One region of the Rhizobium sp. NPDC090279 genome, then DNA from elsewhere that is predicted to be linked to it. Evidence: riboswitches for the same ligand, from Rfam matches in the RefSeq annotation. Region 1 holds a riboswitch; the other holds the start of a gene.
The links. Region 1 has a riboswitch for thiamine pyrophosphate ahead of thiC (phosphomethylpyrimidine synthase ThiC). Riboswitches for the same ligand answer to the same signal wherever they lie in the genome.
Positions count from the first base shown of each region.

Region 2: linked by a shared signal. The riboswitch ahead of thiM (hydroxyethylthiazole kinase) and the one ahead of thiC (phosphomethylpyrimidine synthase ThiC) in region 1 are both predicted to bind thiamine pyrophosphate.

Region 1 covers NZ_JBIVYI010000013.1:110,598-118,015, forward strand. Annotated here, with positions in the region: gene ACIQWP_RS27485 (hypothetical protein) at 281-1,024, shown strand; TPP riboswitch at 1,158-1,289, shown strand; gene thiC (phosphomethylpyrimidine synthase ThiC) at 1,382-3,208, shown strand; gene thiO (glycine oxidase ThiO) at 3,210-4,190, shown strand; gene thiS (sulfur carrier protein ThiS) at 4,181-4,378, shown strand; gene ACIQWP_RS27505 (thiazole synthase) at 4,382-5,155, shown strand; gene ACIQWP_RS27510 (thiamine phosphate synthase) at 5,152-5,763, shown strand; gene ACIQWP_RS27515 (hypothetical protein) at 5,925-6,275, shown strand; gene ACIQWP_RS27520 (urea carboxylase-associated family protein) at 6,392-7,252, opposite strand; gene ACIQWP_RS27525 (LysR substrate-binding domain-containing protein) at 7,380-7,418, shown strand, end outside.
Region 2 covers NZ_JBIVYI010000006.1:180,688-188,105, forward strand. Annotated here, with positions in the region: gene ACIQWP_RS16595 (hypothetical protein) at 1-1,031, opposite strand, end outside; gene yghU (glutathione-dependent disulfide-bond oxidoreductase) at 1,243-2,118, opposite strand; gene ACIQWP_RS16605 (DUF1127 domain-containing protein) at 2,688-2,834, opposite strand; TPP riboswitch at 3,070-3,166, shown strand; gene thiM (hydroxyethylthiazole kinase) at 3,215-4,018, shown strand; gene thiE (thiamine phosphate synthase) at 4,015-4,650, shown strand; gene thiD (bifunctional hydroxymethylpyrimidine kinase/phosphomethylpyrimidine kinase) at 4,647-5,468, shown strand; gene ACIQWP_RS16625 (3-oxoacyl-ACP reductase) at 5,465-6,229, shown strand; gene ACIQWP_RS16630 (undecaprenyl-diphosphate phosphatase) at 6,308-7,180, opposite strand; gene ACIQWP_RS16635 (hypothetical protein) at 7,381-7,418, opposite strand, start outside.

The DNA.
Region 1 (7,418 bases):
CTGCGGCGATCGCGGAGATATCCCTGTTGATGCAAACATCTGCCAATCAAGACGATCAACCACATCTGATGGTAGCGCGTTTCGGCAATCGGCGGGAGCATGGCGACCAAACCCAATTGCGACGATGCTATCGAGGCGGGCACGACGAAACGGCAAGAGGGCCCTAGTCCACCGGCTTGAGCAAAGTTCAGAAACAAAATTCAATAAATCGGTACACACAGAAATATTGAATTTTCCTAGATTCCAGCGAGTCGCGCCATCTAAGAGGGAAAAATCGCGAATGAATGAGAACCGGCTGATCTTCATAGCGACACCCTGCTTCGGTGGCCTCGTTACCAAGGACTACATGCAGTCCATCTTTTCACTGATGCAGACGGGCGCGCAGGCGGGCATACAACTGACACTTGCTCTGCTCGGCAATGACGCCCTGATTACCCGCAGCCGCAACACGCTCGTTTCGTCTTTCCTGAACGATACCACGGCGACCCACATGCTCTTCATCGACGCCGACATCAGCTTCGAGCCCGATCAGGTCATGAGACTGCTCGGAGCCGACAAGGATGTGGTCGCCGCCATGTATCCCATCAAGGACTACGATTGGGACACGGCCGCCCGCATCAATTCACGTGATGGCGTAACACTTTCGTCCGCCGCACTTCACTATGTCGGCACCCCGCTTGTCGGCCAAGTCGCCGAGCGTGAAGGCGATTTCGTCAGTGCCATCTATGCAGGCACAGGCATGCTTCTGATCAAGCGCAACGTCATTGAAAAAATGATCGTCGCCTATCCGGAACTGCGCTACAACGCAATCCACGCCTATCCCAGCACCAAACGCTCGCCGGGCACCCAATACGCCCTGTTCGAATGCATGATCGAGGAGGGGACGGGAATCTATCTCAGCGAAGATTTCGCCTTTTGTCACCGCTGGCGAGCGCTGGGCGGCAAGATCTGGCTCGATACGGCCAGCAAGCTCTCCCACACCGGTCCTCATCGCTTCGTCGGCAATACCGCGCCGCGTTACTGAGGCGGCGCAATACCGAACACCCAGATTTGCACGATTAAGTTGCATTCTTGCGGATGCAAGGATGGCCAATCGCGGCAAATATGCCGCCGCTGCTGCGGGCTTGACAGAAGACAAGGGTAAGGCTTAGCCTTTCCGCATTCACCAGGGGGGTCCCGGCAAGGGGCTGAGATACTGCTGGACAATATGGCTTTGCCTGTTGTGGCGCAGTGACCCGTTGAACCTGATCCAGTTCATACTGGCGTAGGGACGGTGCAAGCGCTCAAGGGCTACGGATTCACGCGTGGAATCCATGCTGGCGTCTTTTCATCATTCCGGCTGATTGACTGGGTCTCCAACAACAACTTGGAGCCTCAAACGATGAACATTGCCGCAAAGAACCTCACTCCGACCGTTACGACAGGCCCGATGCCGGCCTCGCGAAAAATCTATGTCGCGGGCGACATCCATTCAGATATTCGCGTGCCGATGCGCGAGATCAGCGTCCATCCGACATCGGGCGAGCCGCCTGTTGTCGTCTACGATTCCTCCGGCCCCTATACCGTCGAGGGCGCCGACATCCGCATCGAGCAGGGCCTGCCACAGCTGCGCCGTGACTGGGCGCTCGCCCGCGGCGATGTCGAGGCTTATGAGGGTCGCCATGTGCGCCCCGAAGACAACGGCTTTGTCACCGGCGAACGGCTGACACCGGAATTCCCGGCCAAGCGCCAGCCGCTGCGGGCCAAAGACGGCAAGGCAGTCACCCAGCTTGCCTACGCGCGCGCCGGAATCATCACGCCGGAAATGGAATTCATCGCCATTCGCGAAAACCTCGGCCGCAAGGCGAAAGCCGAAGCCCTGATTCGCGATGGTGAAAGCTTCGGCGCTCATATCCCGGACCATGTGACGCCGGAATTCGTACGCCAGGAAGTCGCCGCCGGTCGCGCGATCATCCCTGCCAACATCAACCATCCCGAGGCAGAGCCGATGATCATCGGCCGGAATTTTCTGGTGAAGATCAACGCCAATATCGGCAACTCCGCCGTCACCTCCTCCATGGCGGAAGAGGTCGAGAAGATGGTCTGGGCCGCCCGCTGGGGCGCCGATACCGTCATGGACCTTTCGACCGGCCGCAACATCCACAACATCCGCGAATGGATCATCCGCAATTCGCCGCTGCCGATCGGCACCGTGCCGCTCTATCAGGCGCTGGAAAAGGTCGGCGGCATCGCCGAAGACCTGACCTGGGAGGTCTATCGCGACACGTTGATCGAACAGGCCGAACAGGGCGTCGACTATTTCACCATCCATGCCGGCGTGCGGCTGCATTACATCCCGCTTACCGTCAACCGCGTCACCGGCATCGTCTCGCGCGGCGGCTCGATCATGGCCAAGTGGTGTCTTCATCATCACCGCGAAAGCTTCCTCTACGAGCATTTCGAGGAAATCTGCGACATCTGCCGCGCTTATGACGTCTCCTTCTCACTGGGCGATGGTCTTCGCCCCGGCTCGATCGCCGATGCTAACGACGCCGCGCAATTCGCCGAGCTGGAAACCCTCGGCGAGTTGACCAAGATCGCCTGGGCTAGGGATTGCCAGGTGATGATCGAAGGCCCCGGCCATGTGCCGATGCACAAGATCAAGGAAAACATGGACAAGCAGCTTGCCGTCTGCGGCGAGGCGCCCTTCTACACGCTCGGGCCGCTGACGACGGATATCGCGCCGGGTTACGATCACATCACGTCGGGCATCGGCGCTGCCATGATCGGCTGGTTCGGCACCGCGATGCTCTGCTACGTCACCCCGAAGGAGCATCTGGGGCTACCCGATCGCAACGACGTCAAGACCGGCGTCATCACCTACAAGATCGCCGCCCACGCGGCTGACCTTGCCAAGGGGCATCCGGCCGCGCAGGTGCGTGACGACGCCTTGTCGCGCGCCCGCTTCGAGTTCCGCTGGGAAGACCAGTTCAATCTGTCGCTCGACCCGGATACCGCCCGCAGCTTCCACGACGAGACCCTGCCGAAGGAAGCGCACAAGGTCGCGCATTTCTGCTCGATGTGCGGCCCGAAATTCTGCTCGATGCGGATTTCGCACGATATCCGCGCCGAGGCGCAGAAAGAGGGGCTGGAGGCGATGGCGGCAAAATATCGGGAGGGTGGCGACCTCTATATGCCGATCGACGCCACCGCACATCCGGCCGAGTGAGATGCGTGCTCTCGTCAAAGGGGCCGGCGTTGCCGGCCTCACGGTCGCCCACGAACTGATCCGGCGCGGGGCTGAGGTCACGATCTCGGACCCAAGCCGAAACTTTCTCCGCGCCGCCTCCTGGCTCGCCGGAGGCATGCTGGCGCCCTGGTGCGAACGGGAGAGCACTGATGAGGCCGTGTTGGAGCGCGGTCGTGATTCCGCTGATCGTTGGGAAAAGATTTTGCCCGGCAAGGTCGTCCGAAACGGAACGCTCGTGATCGCACCGAACCGCGATCAAAACGAGCTGAGGCGATTCGCGAGCCGCACGACGGGCTATCGCTGGGTGGACGAAGACGAAATCGCCGTCCTGGAACCCTGGCTTGCCGGTCGCTTCCGACAGGGCCTGTTCTTTCCGCAGGAAGCGCATCTCGATCCCCGCGACGTCCTGCAGTCATTGAAAGACGATCTGTCGGCAAAGGGCGTCGCCTTCATCGATGAAATTGCCGATGATGCCGGATACTCTGAAATCATCGACTGCACCGGAGCTGCCCGCATTGGCCAAACCCAGGCGCTGCGCGGCGTGCGGGGCGAGATGGCGTTTCTGCGGACGGAGGAGGTCACCCTCGCCCGGCCTGTCCGCCTGCTGCATCCACGCTTTCCCGTCTATATCGTGCCGCGCGGCAATGGCCTGTTCATGGTCGGCGCAACAATGATCGAAACGGAATTTCCCGGAGCGATAAGCGCCCGCTCGCTGATGGAGCTGCTGAACGCGGCCTATGCCGTGCATCCGGCCTTTGCCGATGCCGCCGTCGTCGAAACCGGAGCCGGCATCCGACCCGCCTTTCCGGACAACCTCCCGAAGGTAGCGCGGGAGGGCAAGATCATCCTCATCAACGGCCTTTATCGCCACGGCTTCCTGCTGGCGCCAGCGTTGGCAGCAGAGGCCGCGGATCTCATCTTTTCCGGACACACCAGCGACAGGAACCGCCAATGCGCCTGATCATCAACGGCGAAACGCAGATCGTCGACGCGACCACATTGTCGCAGCTTCTGACCACGCTCGAATATGAGGGCGAATGGCTGGCAACCGCCGTCAACGGCGAACTCATCCATCGCGAAGAGCGCAACGACCATACCCTGTTCGACAATGACAAGATCGAAATCCTGACCCCGATGCAGGGAGGCTGACCCGTGCTTGAACTCTATGGAACCCAAATTGCATCACGCCTTCTTCTCGGCACGGCGCGCTACCCCTCCCCGGCCATGCTGGCGGAAGCCGTCAAACGATCGCAAACCGGGATCGTGACGGTATCGCTGCGCCGGGAAACGGCGGGCGGGCGCAATGGCGGAGCTTTCTTCGAGATGATTCGCGAACTCGGCGTTCGCGTCCTTCCCAATACTGCCGGCTGCCATGGCGTATCCGAAGCCGTGCTAACAGCGAAGATGGCGCGCGAGGTCTTCCGGACTAACTGGATCAAGCTCGAAGTCATCGGCAACCATGACACGCTGCAGCCGGATGTCTTTGCGCTGGTGGAAGCGGCGAAAATCCTTACCGACGAGGGATTCGAGGTCTTTCCCTATACGACGGACGATCTGGTCGTCGCCGAGCGGCTGCTGGACGCCGGCTGCAAGGTGCTGATGCCATGGTGCGCGCCGATCGGCACGGCTGCAGGGCCGCTCAACCTCTCGGCGCTGCGCTCGATACGGGCACATTTCCCCGAGGTGCCGCTGATCGTCGACGCCGGTATCGGCAGGCCTTCCCATGCGGCTGTCGTCATGGAACTCGGCTTCGATGCCGTGCTCTTGAACACAGCCGTTGCCGGCGCCGGCGACCCGGCGGCGATGGCGGAAGCCTTCGCCAAGGCGATCGATGCCGGCCGGCAGGCGTCTGGCGCCGGTATGCTGGAGCCGCGCGATATGGCCGTGCCCTCGACGCCCATTATTGGAAAGGCGGTCTTCTCGTGACGCTCGACCCCTTCTATCTGATTGTCGATAGTGCCGCCTGGATAAGGAGGCTGGTGCCGCTCGGCGTCAAACTGGTGCAGTTGCGCATCAAGGATCGCCCGCTGTCCGAGATCCGCGCCGAAATTCGCGAATCGAAGGCAATTTGCGCCGCCCACGGGTGCCAATTGATCGTCAACGACTACTGGCAGCTCGCGATTGAGGAGGGTTGCGACTTCATCCATCTCGGCCAGGAGGATCTCTCGACCGCCGATCTCTCTGCCATACGGGCAGCCGGACTGAAGCTGGGGCTGTCAACGCACGACGAGGCGGAACTGGCGACGGCGCTCGCTGCCGAACCCGATTATATAGCGCTCGGGCCGATTTATCCGACCATCCTCAAGGCCATGCCCTGGGCGCCCCAGGGGCTGGAACGCATCGGCCAGTGGAAGGCCCGCATCGGCGATCTCCCGCTTGTCGCAATCGGTGGCCTGACCGTCGAGCGTATCGCCGGCGTGTTCGAGCACGGCGCCGACATTGCGGCCGTCGTGACTGACATCACGCGCAACCGCGACCCCGAATCGCGAACGCTCGAATGGATCAAAACCACACGGCGATTGCCTCGAAATTGACAAGATCGGGGCAATAGCACCGTGCAAAAGTGCGATTTTCAGCGTCTGTCGCCCGATGAACGGCGTATTCATAAAATATTCAGCTGAACATAATCATGCTTAAGACGTTGATTAAATGACTCGCGCATTCGCTGAGCATAAAGGCTGCTTTGGAGGTAGTCATGATAAAGAAGACGGTTCTTACGGTTTTGCTGGCTGCTGCGGTGGTAGGTGGCGCATTGGCGCCTGTCAGCTACGCACAGGCGCAGTATTACGACGGCCGCGGCCCCTATCGAGGCGACTGGCGTGGCCATGACGATTGGCGTCGCCATCACCACGGCAATGGCGGTGCCATTGCCGGCGGTGTTGCCGCAGGTCTCCTCGGCGGCTTGATCGTCGGTGGCGCCCTTGCAAACAGGGGCCCGGTTTACGAGGTAGCTCCCCCACCGCCGAGATGCTGGTTCGAAAGCCGCCAGGTCGAGAACCAGTATGACGACGGTTGGCATTACGAGCGCGTTCGCGTTTGTAACTAAGCAATCAACGATGCGTCTGCCTTGAGTGTACGCATAGTTCGATAGATGACTTTAGATTTACCGGCGGCCCAAAACCGCCGGTAAACTATTTTATGCCTGCGGCGACGGCCGACAAATTACAGTCCATGCGTCCTCGGGTAGGCGTTGCGCTCCGGGAAAACTCGACCGGCAAGGCTCTCAGGTTCGGGTCGCCAAATCTCCACCTGCAGTGGATAGCAGGGCACGCTATCGCTCGAATGCTCGCTGCCGCAATCCCCGCCCGGGCAGGCCGAGAGCGCGCCGAGAAGGTCGATCTCCGCGAAGAATTCAATGAAATCGCCCGGCCGCACCGGGCTCGCCTTCATGAAATATTGATGCGTGTCGCGCGTAAAGCCGGTGCACATGAAGACGTTCAGCACGTCGTGAACATGGAGCTCCGCCTCCTGGACGGGGATGTTCATTTCCTTTGCGAGGGCCCGCGACAGGTTCGAATGGCAGCAATAATGATAGTCGTCGCCCTTCAGCAGCCGGTTGGTGTAGGGGTCGCAGCGCGTGCCGATGACGTCGTGGACGCCGGCTCCGTCCGCGTCCCAACCGTACCAGCCAAGCGTATCGTGGGTGATCGTTGCCATCGGGCGCAGGTAAGGCAGCGTGCTCCATAGCCGATCGCCGACACCGACATGGGTGGCGTGCAGAGCCCGCGTCTTGCCGCTGAAGAAGCGCTCCGAGAGATCGGCGGCGTTCCACAGATTGAGGTCCCCCACCTGCGCCCCCTCGACGCTGACAATGCGGAAGAAATGCCCCTTCGGCACGCGGAAGCCGGCGCCTTCGCGCGGGGCCACGATGACTTCGGCAATTTTGGTCATTGTCTGCCTTACCGCCTGCAGCACATCCAAGTCAGCCGGCGGCAGTGTGCCGTTCGGGTAGACGACAACAGGCGGCTTGCCGCGCCGTTCCTCGGCATCGGCGGGAGCGGGCATATCGAAAATACTGTTCATGGCGACTTTTCATTCCTCACCGGTTTAGAGCCGAGACATTGATTTTGGCAGCAATGTAAGGATACCTCGCCCTTGCGCAACGGCGATTGGCCTTGTGCTTTGGCTAAGCCTTACTTAGCCTTGCGGAATGCAACATGTCCCACTTGCCTCCCTTCGCGCCTTCGAG
Region 2 (7,418 bases), on a different contig from region 1:
GCCCAGCCTTCGGGCCATTCGGCCTTCCCGCAATAGTCAGCCAAGGCAGCAGGCAGGGCGCGTCGCTTGAAGCGCTCCGACATTTGCAGCGGGCACAGAAGAGCACCGCTGAAAATCGGCCCGGCCAGGAATTTCGAACCCGTGACCGCGACCATAAAACCATGCGCGAGGTAGGCGCGGATCGTCGCCGCAGACAGACGAAACTGGCAGGCATCGATCATGATATCCAGTACGGTGCCGAATCGCTCTTTCAGACGCATGACGGTCCCAAGGCTCGGCGCCAGCAAGCTGGTCTTCGAGACATCCGTTACCACGAGCAGGCATCTGAGGCCGGCTGCGCGGGCAAGCTCGATGAGGCCACGCAACTCCTCTTCCACCTCACTGTCGGCGCGAAGCGAACCATCCTTGTTGCGCACAGCAATGGTGGTATTGCGCGTCGCGTCCCCCGGCCGCAATTCCTCGCCCTTGGCGACGGTCTGCTCGCTGCTGACGCGGCTCATGAAATGCCGGCCGGCCGACGCCGTCATGACACCGCTGCCCGTCTCGTTCCCCATCAGCGTGATGGTCATCAGGGACCGCTCGTCCTCACCCGCCAACAGTGCTGCCGAAAAGAGATGGATGTCGGTGCCCGATGTGGCGAGGATCGCATCCACCCGTGGCTGCGATGTCTGGTTCAGGCCGAGCAGGCGCAACAGATCATCGCGCACGCGAGCGATCTCGCGGTCATAGACAGCCGTGGCAGGGCCAGCTTCCATATCCCGCACCAGGCCGGCGTAATAGGATTCAACGGCGGCGAAGGCGCCGGCGGAGATGGTGGAGGCCGTCGACGAGCCGAAAGCGAGATCTCCGGGCCGGGGCACAGGGCCATAGCCATACATGTTCAATCCGCTCATGGGATCGCAATCCAGCCGTTCGTCGCCACCCGAAACCAGATGTTTCAGGAGCGCCTCCCTCGCCTCGCTCTGTTGCTGCGACAACGCGCCCGCGGTCACGTTCTCATCCAGGGCTCGGTCGTCAGCAATCTGCTGCATGGAGAAGCATTCCTCTTTCCCCAAAATCGAAACGCTTCGCAGGATCGCGCCGCGTTCTACGCCGAGTGGGGGACCCTCGGCAGCCGAACATTACGCTTCGCAAGGTGGAGCGAGGCTGACTTGCCGAGACCCGCCGGCATCGATACCGAACATAAAAAACTCGCGGTCCGGAGGGCCGCGAGTTCGTTTGGCGCAAAAGAGAATTCTAAGATCAGCCGGCGGCTTCGACTTTGTCCTGCGTCTTCGTATCGAAATCGCTGGCGTCATGGCGCTCGCGCAGCTGCTCGGACGGATCGCCCGACATGCGGTTGACCATGCGGCCGCGCTTGACGGTTGGCCGGGAGTAGATCTGCTCGGCCCAACGCTGGACGTTCTTATAGTCCTGCACCTGCAGGAATTCAGCCGCGCCATACTGCCAGCCTTTGGCGAGACCGCCGTACCAGGGCCAGATTGCGATGTCGGCGATCGTATAGTCGCTGCCGGCAATATATTCGCTCTCGGCCAGACGACGGTCGAGCACGTCGAGCTCGCGCTTCACTTCCATGGCGAAGCGATCGATCGCATATTCGATCTTCGTCGGGGCGTAGGCGTAGAAATGACCGAAGCCGCCGCCGAGATAGGGCGCGCTGCCCATCTGCCAGAACAGCCATGACAGGCATTCGGCGCGGGCGGGCTGTTCGGTCGGCAGGAAGGCGCCGAATTTTTCGGCGAGATACATCAGGATCGAGGCCGATTCGAAGACGCGCACCGGCTTCGGGCCGCTGCGGTCGAGCAGTGCCGGGATCTTCGAATTCGGATTGACGTCGACGAAACCGCTGCCGAACTGATCGCCATCGCCGATCTTGATCAGCCAGGCATCATATTCCGCGCCGCCATGGCCAAGCGCCAGCAGCTCTTCGAGCATGATGGTGACCTTGACGCCATTCGGCGTTCCCAGCGAATAGAGCTGGAGGGGATGGCGTCCCACAGGCAGTTCCTTGTCGTGGGTTGGACCGGCGATCGGACGGTTGATATTGGCGAACTGGCCGCCATTGGCCTTGTTCCAGGTCCAGATTTTCGGCGGCGTGTATTCGGCAGAACCGGTCATGGGCATCCTCCTTTTCGGGAATCAAGTTTGGGGGCGATTTTCGATGTAGCGCGCTACATAGGTCGCACATAGTGGCCGCAGTTCATTTTTGCGAGAGGAGATTGCGCACTCTTTAACGCGCTGGCGCCGTTTGGCGCTCGTGCCGCTTGCCTGAGCTGCGGTCACTACGCCAAATTAGGCCATTTGGAAGCGCTTGGAAGTTCGCTGAAACGAAAAAGCCTGCCGCGGGAGGAGGTGCGGCAGGCTTTCTACAAGAACCGAACAGCGGATGGGAGGAGGAGTTCCGCTGTTCCTGCAGTCGTCCATGGGAGGAGGAGAGGACGTCTGCCAAGCGAAGGGATGCGGGAGGAGATGCATCGCTTCGGTGGGTAGAAGATACCAGTCCTTTGCTCAGTTCATAGGCATTTGTTTGCAAGGCAGTTATGCGCCATGCGAAAAGCGGAGGGCTGATCCGATGCCATCCAAAGCGAGAGATACAAAAGCCGATAGCGATTGGCATAAAACGAAAGCGCCTGCTCGGGAGGAACAGGCGCTGGCAGAATGCGGCTGATAGGTGGTCGTCTTGGCCGTTAGCGAGCGATGGCTGCGCGGGCAACATTGCGGATTTCGCCGCGATCGATACCCAGGTCGTGCAGTTCGCGCGTGGACATACGGCCCAGCTCGGCGACCGTCTGACGATACTTGCGCCAGTTATTGAAAGAGCGTGCTACGTTCATGATGATCCCCTTTCCTTGGGCTTTCGAAGCCGGTCTGCCGTGATTGGCGCCCGTCCGCTTCGATGAGAAAGATATAGTCGAAACCCGCTGCCTTTTGCAGATCCGAGACTTCACTGCACCCATGCGTTCGCTGCATATGTCGCTCGAAATGCAGGCAGGCACCGATCCCTGAGCGCTACGACGGCTTTTGTGATTTGCTGATGACAGCGCCGCCTTTGTCTGCGAAAAGAAGAGGAATGAGAGACAGGGGCGTCCGCCATCCGGCGGGCTGAGAGGTACCCTTCGAACCTGAACCAGATCATGCTGGCGGAGGGAGTCGCTCGGGACCTCGTAAGCACCGCACGTCGTCCCTGCGCGTCCCGCCCGCCTGAAAGGGCGATATGCAAGACCAAACTACAGCAGGCAACCTGCTTCGCAGCATGCGGGCAAACCCGCCTCTGGTGCAATGCATCACCAATTTCGTCGCCATGAATATCGCGGCCAATGTGATGCTTGCCGCCGGCGCATCGCCGGCGATGGTGCATGCCGAAGAGGAAGCCGGCGAATTTGCCGCCATATCGGGCGCACTGACGATCAATATCGGCACGCTCTCGGCTGGCTGGCTTGTCGGCATGCTGAAGGCCGCGCAGTCGGCAAACGACGCCGGCAAGCCCTGGGTCCTCGATCCGGTCGCCCATTACGCAACCGCGTTTCGTCGCAAGGCAATCGCGCAATTGCTGGAGCTGCAGCCGGCGATTATCCGCGGCAACGCGTCGGAGATCATCGCGCTTGCCGGCCGCGCCAGCCGCGGCCAGGGCGTCGACAGTCGCGACGCCGTCGAGCAGGCGGAAGAGTCCGCTCGGCAACTGGCCCAAAAGCACCAGTGCGTCGTCGCTGTCACCGGCGTTACAGATTTCGTGACCGATGGGCAAAAGGCACGGCGCATTGCCGGCGGCTCGCCCTTCATGCCGCAAGTGACCGCACTCGGCTGCTCGCTGACTTGCCTTGTCGGCGCCTTTGCGGCGACAACTCCTGACGATCCATTCGATGCGACGGTCACGGCGCTTACCGTCTTTGCCGTCGCCGGCGAACAGGCCGGCGCAGTCGCGGATGGGCCCGGCTCTTTCTCGTGGCGCTTCCTCGATGCCCTCGCCGGCCTTACCCCGGAAACGCTGGATCGCGCAGCAAGGATATCAGCGGCATGAAAGACTTCGATCTCTCGCTTTATCTCGTGCTCGATCCTCTGCTGTGCGCCGACCTCGGCATGGTCGAGACGACCCGTGCCGCAGTCGCCGGCGGCGCAACCATCGTCCAGCTGCGCGACAAGCATGCGCCGACCAAAACCATGATCGAGACGGGCCGTGTCCTCAAGCAGATCCTGCATGGAACCAATGCCCGGCTGATCGTCAACGACAATGTCGAGGCCGCCATCGCCATCGGCGCCGATGGCCTCCATATCGGCCAGGAGGACATGAATGCCGCCGATGCCCGCCGCCTGATCGGCCCGGACATGATCCTCGGCCTCTCGGTGGAAACGGAGGCTCTAGCCTCCGCCATAGACGCCGGCATCGTCGACTATGCCGGGATCGGCCCGGTCTTTGCCACGCCGACCAAGCCCGACCACAAGCAGCCGATCGGGTTCGACGGGCTTGCCCGCATCGTCAGGCTCTGCTCAGTTCCGACAGTCGCGATTGGCGGCTTGAAGGCGGAACATACCGCCGACGTTCTCTCCGCCGGCGCCGATGGTCTCGCGGTCGTCTCGGCCATATGTGGCCAGCCAAACCCACAAGCGGCCGCAGCCCTCATCGCAAAAGCCATCAAGGAGGCCCGCCAGTGATCCGCAACGTCTTGTCCATCGCGGGCTCCGATCCCTCCGGCGGCGCCGGCATCCAGGCCGATCTGAAAGCTTTCTCCGCCCGCGGCGTTTACGGAATGGCGGCTCTAACGGCGCTGACGGCCCAAAACACCCAGGGCGTCTCCGGCGTGCATCCGGTGCCGCCTCAATTCGTGGCGGACCAGATCCGGGCGATCTTTGCCGATATCCGCGTTGATGCCGTCAAGATCGGCATGATCGCAAACGCCGCCATCGCCGAGGCGGTTGCGGAGGTTCTGGAGCAGCATCGCAACGTGCCAGTCGTGCTCGACCCTGTCATGATCGCCAAGGGTGGCGCCGCTCTCCTTGCCGCAGACGCCGTCGACGTCCTGACCACACGGCTCTTGCCCCTGGCGACCGTCATCACGCCGAACCTGCCTGAGGCGGCGGCGCTGCTGCATGAAGCGGAGGCAACAAGCCGCGAGGACATGGCGCGGCAGGCGCTTGCGCTGGCGGCACTCGGGCCTTCAGCCGTCCTGGTCAAGGGCGGTCATCTCGAAGGCAAAGAAAGTCCGGATGTGTTGGCAAGCGCCGGTCGGCTGACCTGGTTCGAAGCCGAACGGCTGCCGACGAAGAATACCCATGGAACGGGATGCACGCTCTCCAGCGCCATCGCCGCGGAGATCGCCAAGGGCTTGCCACTTGCTGAAGCCGTTGCATCCGCCAAAGCCTATCTCGCAGCCGCGGTAGCGGCGGCTGGTCAACTTTCAGTCGGGAGCGGCCACGGCCCGGTGCAGCATTTCCATGCACTTTGGGCAAACAAACAAGGATTAGAGACATGAGCCTGTCACTCAAGGACCAGATCGTCATCGTTTCCGGCGCCGGACGCGGTCTCGGCGCTGCCATCGCGACGGCCTTTGCCCGGGAAGGCGCGAGGGTGGCGATCAACTATCGCGCAAGCCGCGAGCGGGCGGAGGCGCTTGCAGCTGGACTTGGCGATCATACGAAAGCCTTCCAGGCCGATATTCGCGACCTCGAAGATACGAAGCGGCTCGTCGCCGAGGTGACGAGACATTTCGGCGCGCCGACAACGGTCGTCCACAACGCGCTGGCAGATTTCAGTTTCAACGGCGACGCCCGCTCGAAATTGGATGCCCTGAGCTGGGCCGAAATGGCGAGCCAGCTGGAAACCGCGCTGCAGGGCGCCCTGAACCTGATACAGGCTACGCGGCCGGGAATGGCGCACACGGGCTTTGGCCGGATCGTCACGGTCGGCACGAACCTCTTCCAGAACCCGGTAGTGCCCTATCACGATTATACCGCGGCCAAGGCGGCATTGCTGTCGCTGACCCGCACGGCCGCCGCGGAACTCGGTCCGCTCGGGGTCACCGTCAACATGGTCTCCGGCGGCCTTCTGCGCACGACGGATGCCAGCAGCGCCACGCCGGAAGCCGTTTTCGACATCATCGCCGCGAACACGCCCCTGCGCCGTGTCACCACCCCCGAGGAGGCGGCCGATGCCGTTCTCTTCTTCGCAAGCCCTTGGGCACGCGCCGTCACCGGACAGAACCTCATCGTCGATGGCGGCCTAGTGTTCGGTTAAGGACCTGAACATAGAAAAGCGCCGTCCTGACAGACGGCGCCTTCCTTTTCTAGTCGGAGTCGAATGGGCGCGGGCTGCTCAAGCCCAGCCCATGGTCAGCACGCCGAAGAGGATGACGACGCCGAGCACGACACGGTAGATAACGAAGGGCCAGGTCGAAAAGCGCTCGAGAAAGCGCATCAGCCCCCAGATGGTGATGAAGGACGATATGCTGCCGACGATCAGACCGACGAGCAGGATCGACCAGGCTTCCATCGGAATATGCGCCTTATGGAGCTCATAAAGCTCCTTCAAGCCGGCAAGCGCAATGGCCGGCAGGCCGAGCAGGAACGAGAACCGCGCGGCCTCCTCTCGCTTCAGGCCAAGGAAGAGCGCGCCGGTCAGCGTCGAGCCCGAGCGCGAGACGCCGGGAATGAGCGCGCCGACCTGCGTGATGCCGACGAACAGGGCATCCATCAGCGTCATCTGCTCGATGTCCTTCCGATGGCGGCTGTAGAGTTCCGCGACCGCCAGCAGCAGGCCCATGACCAGGCAGGCGATGCCGATCACCCAGAGGCTGCGAAACGACGTGCCGCAGGCATTCAGGGAGGATGAGAGCAGCAGTCCGGCAATCACGATCGGCACCGTCGCGATCACGATGGCGATCGCAAGCCGAATGGCGGGCGATCGCCAGTTTCGTTGTCTGATCGCATCGAGCGAGCCGAAGGTAACGTAGCGGACGTCGCTCCAGAAATAGGAGACGATCGCGGCAAGTGCTGCAAGCTGCATCGTCGCCGAGAAGGCGGAACCTGGGTCCTGCCAGCCGAGCATGGCCGGCACCAGCCGCATATGGGCGGTCGACGAGACCGGCAACAACTCGGTCAATCCCTGTACCACGCCCAGGATTGCGATCTTGGCATAGCCCAGGGCGACAAAGCCCGTATCTACGCCTTGCGTACAAACATCAGCCACGTTTTGATATCCTCAGTTGTTCATGGGGCTTTGCACCGAAACGGTGCGACGAACTAGCTGTGAAACTGCTTCCCGAAATGAAATTGACAACACCTGTCGAAGGTGTCGCCGGTTTCACGTCGGGACAGGGCGAGGATATAGCGGCGAAGCCTGAACTCTATCTGAAATTGTCGGCTCGAATTTCGGAGCTTGGCGTATTTCTAGCCTTCATCATCCGGTAACGACTGCATGTAGCGGA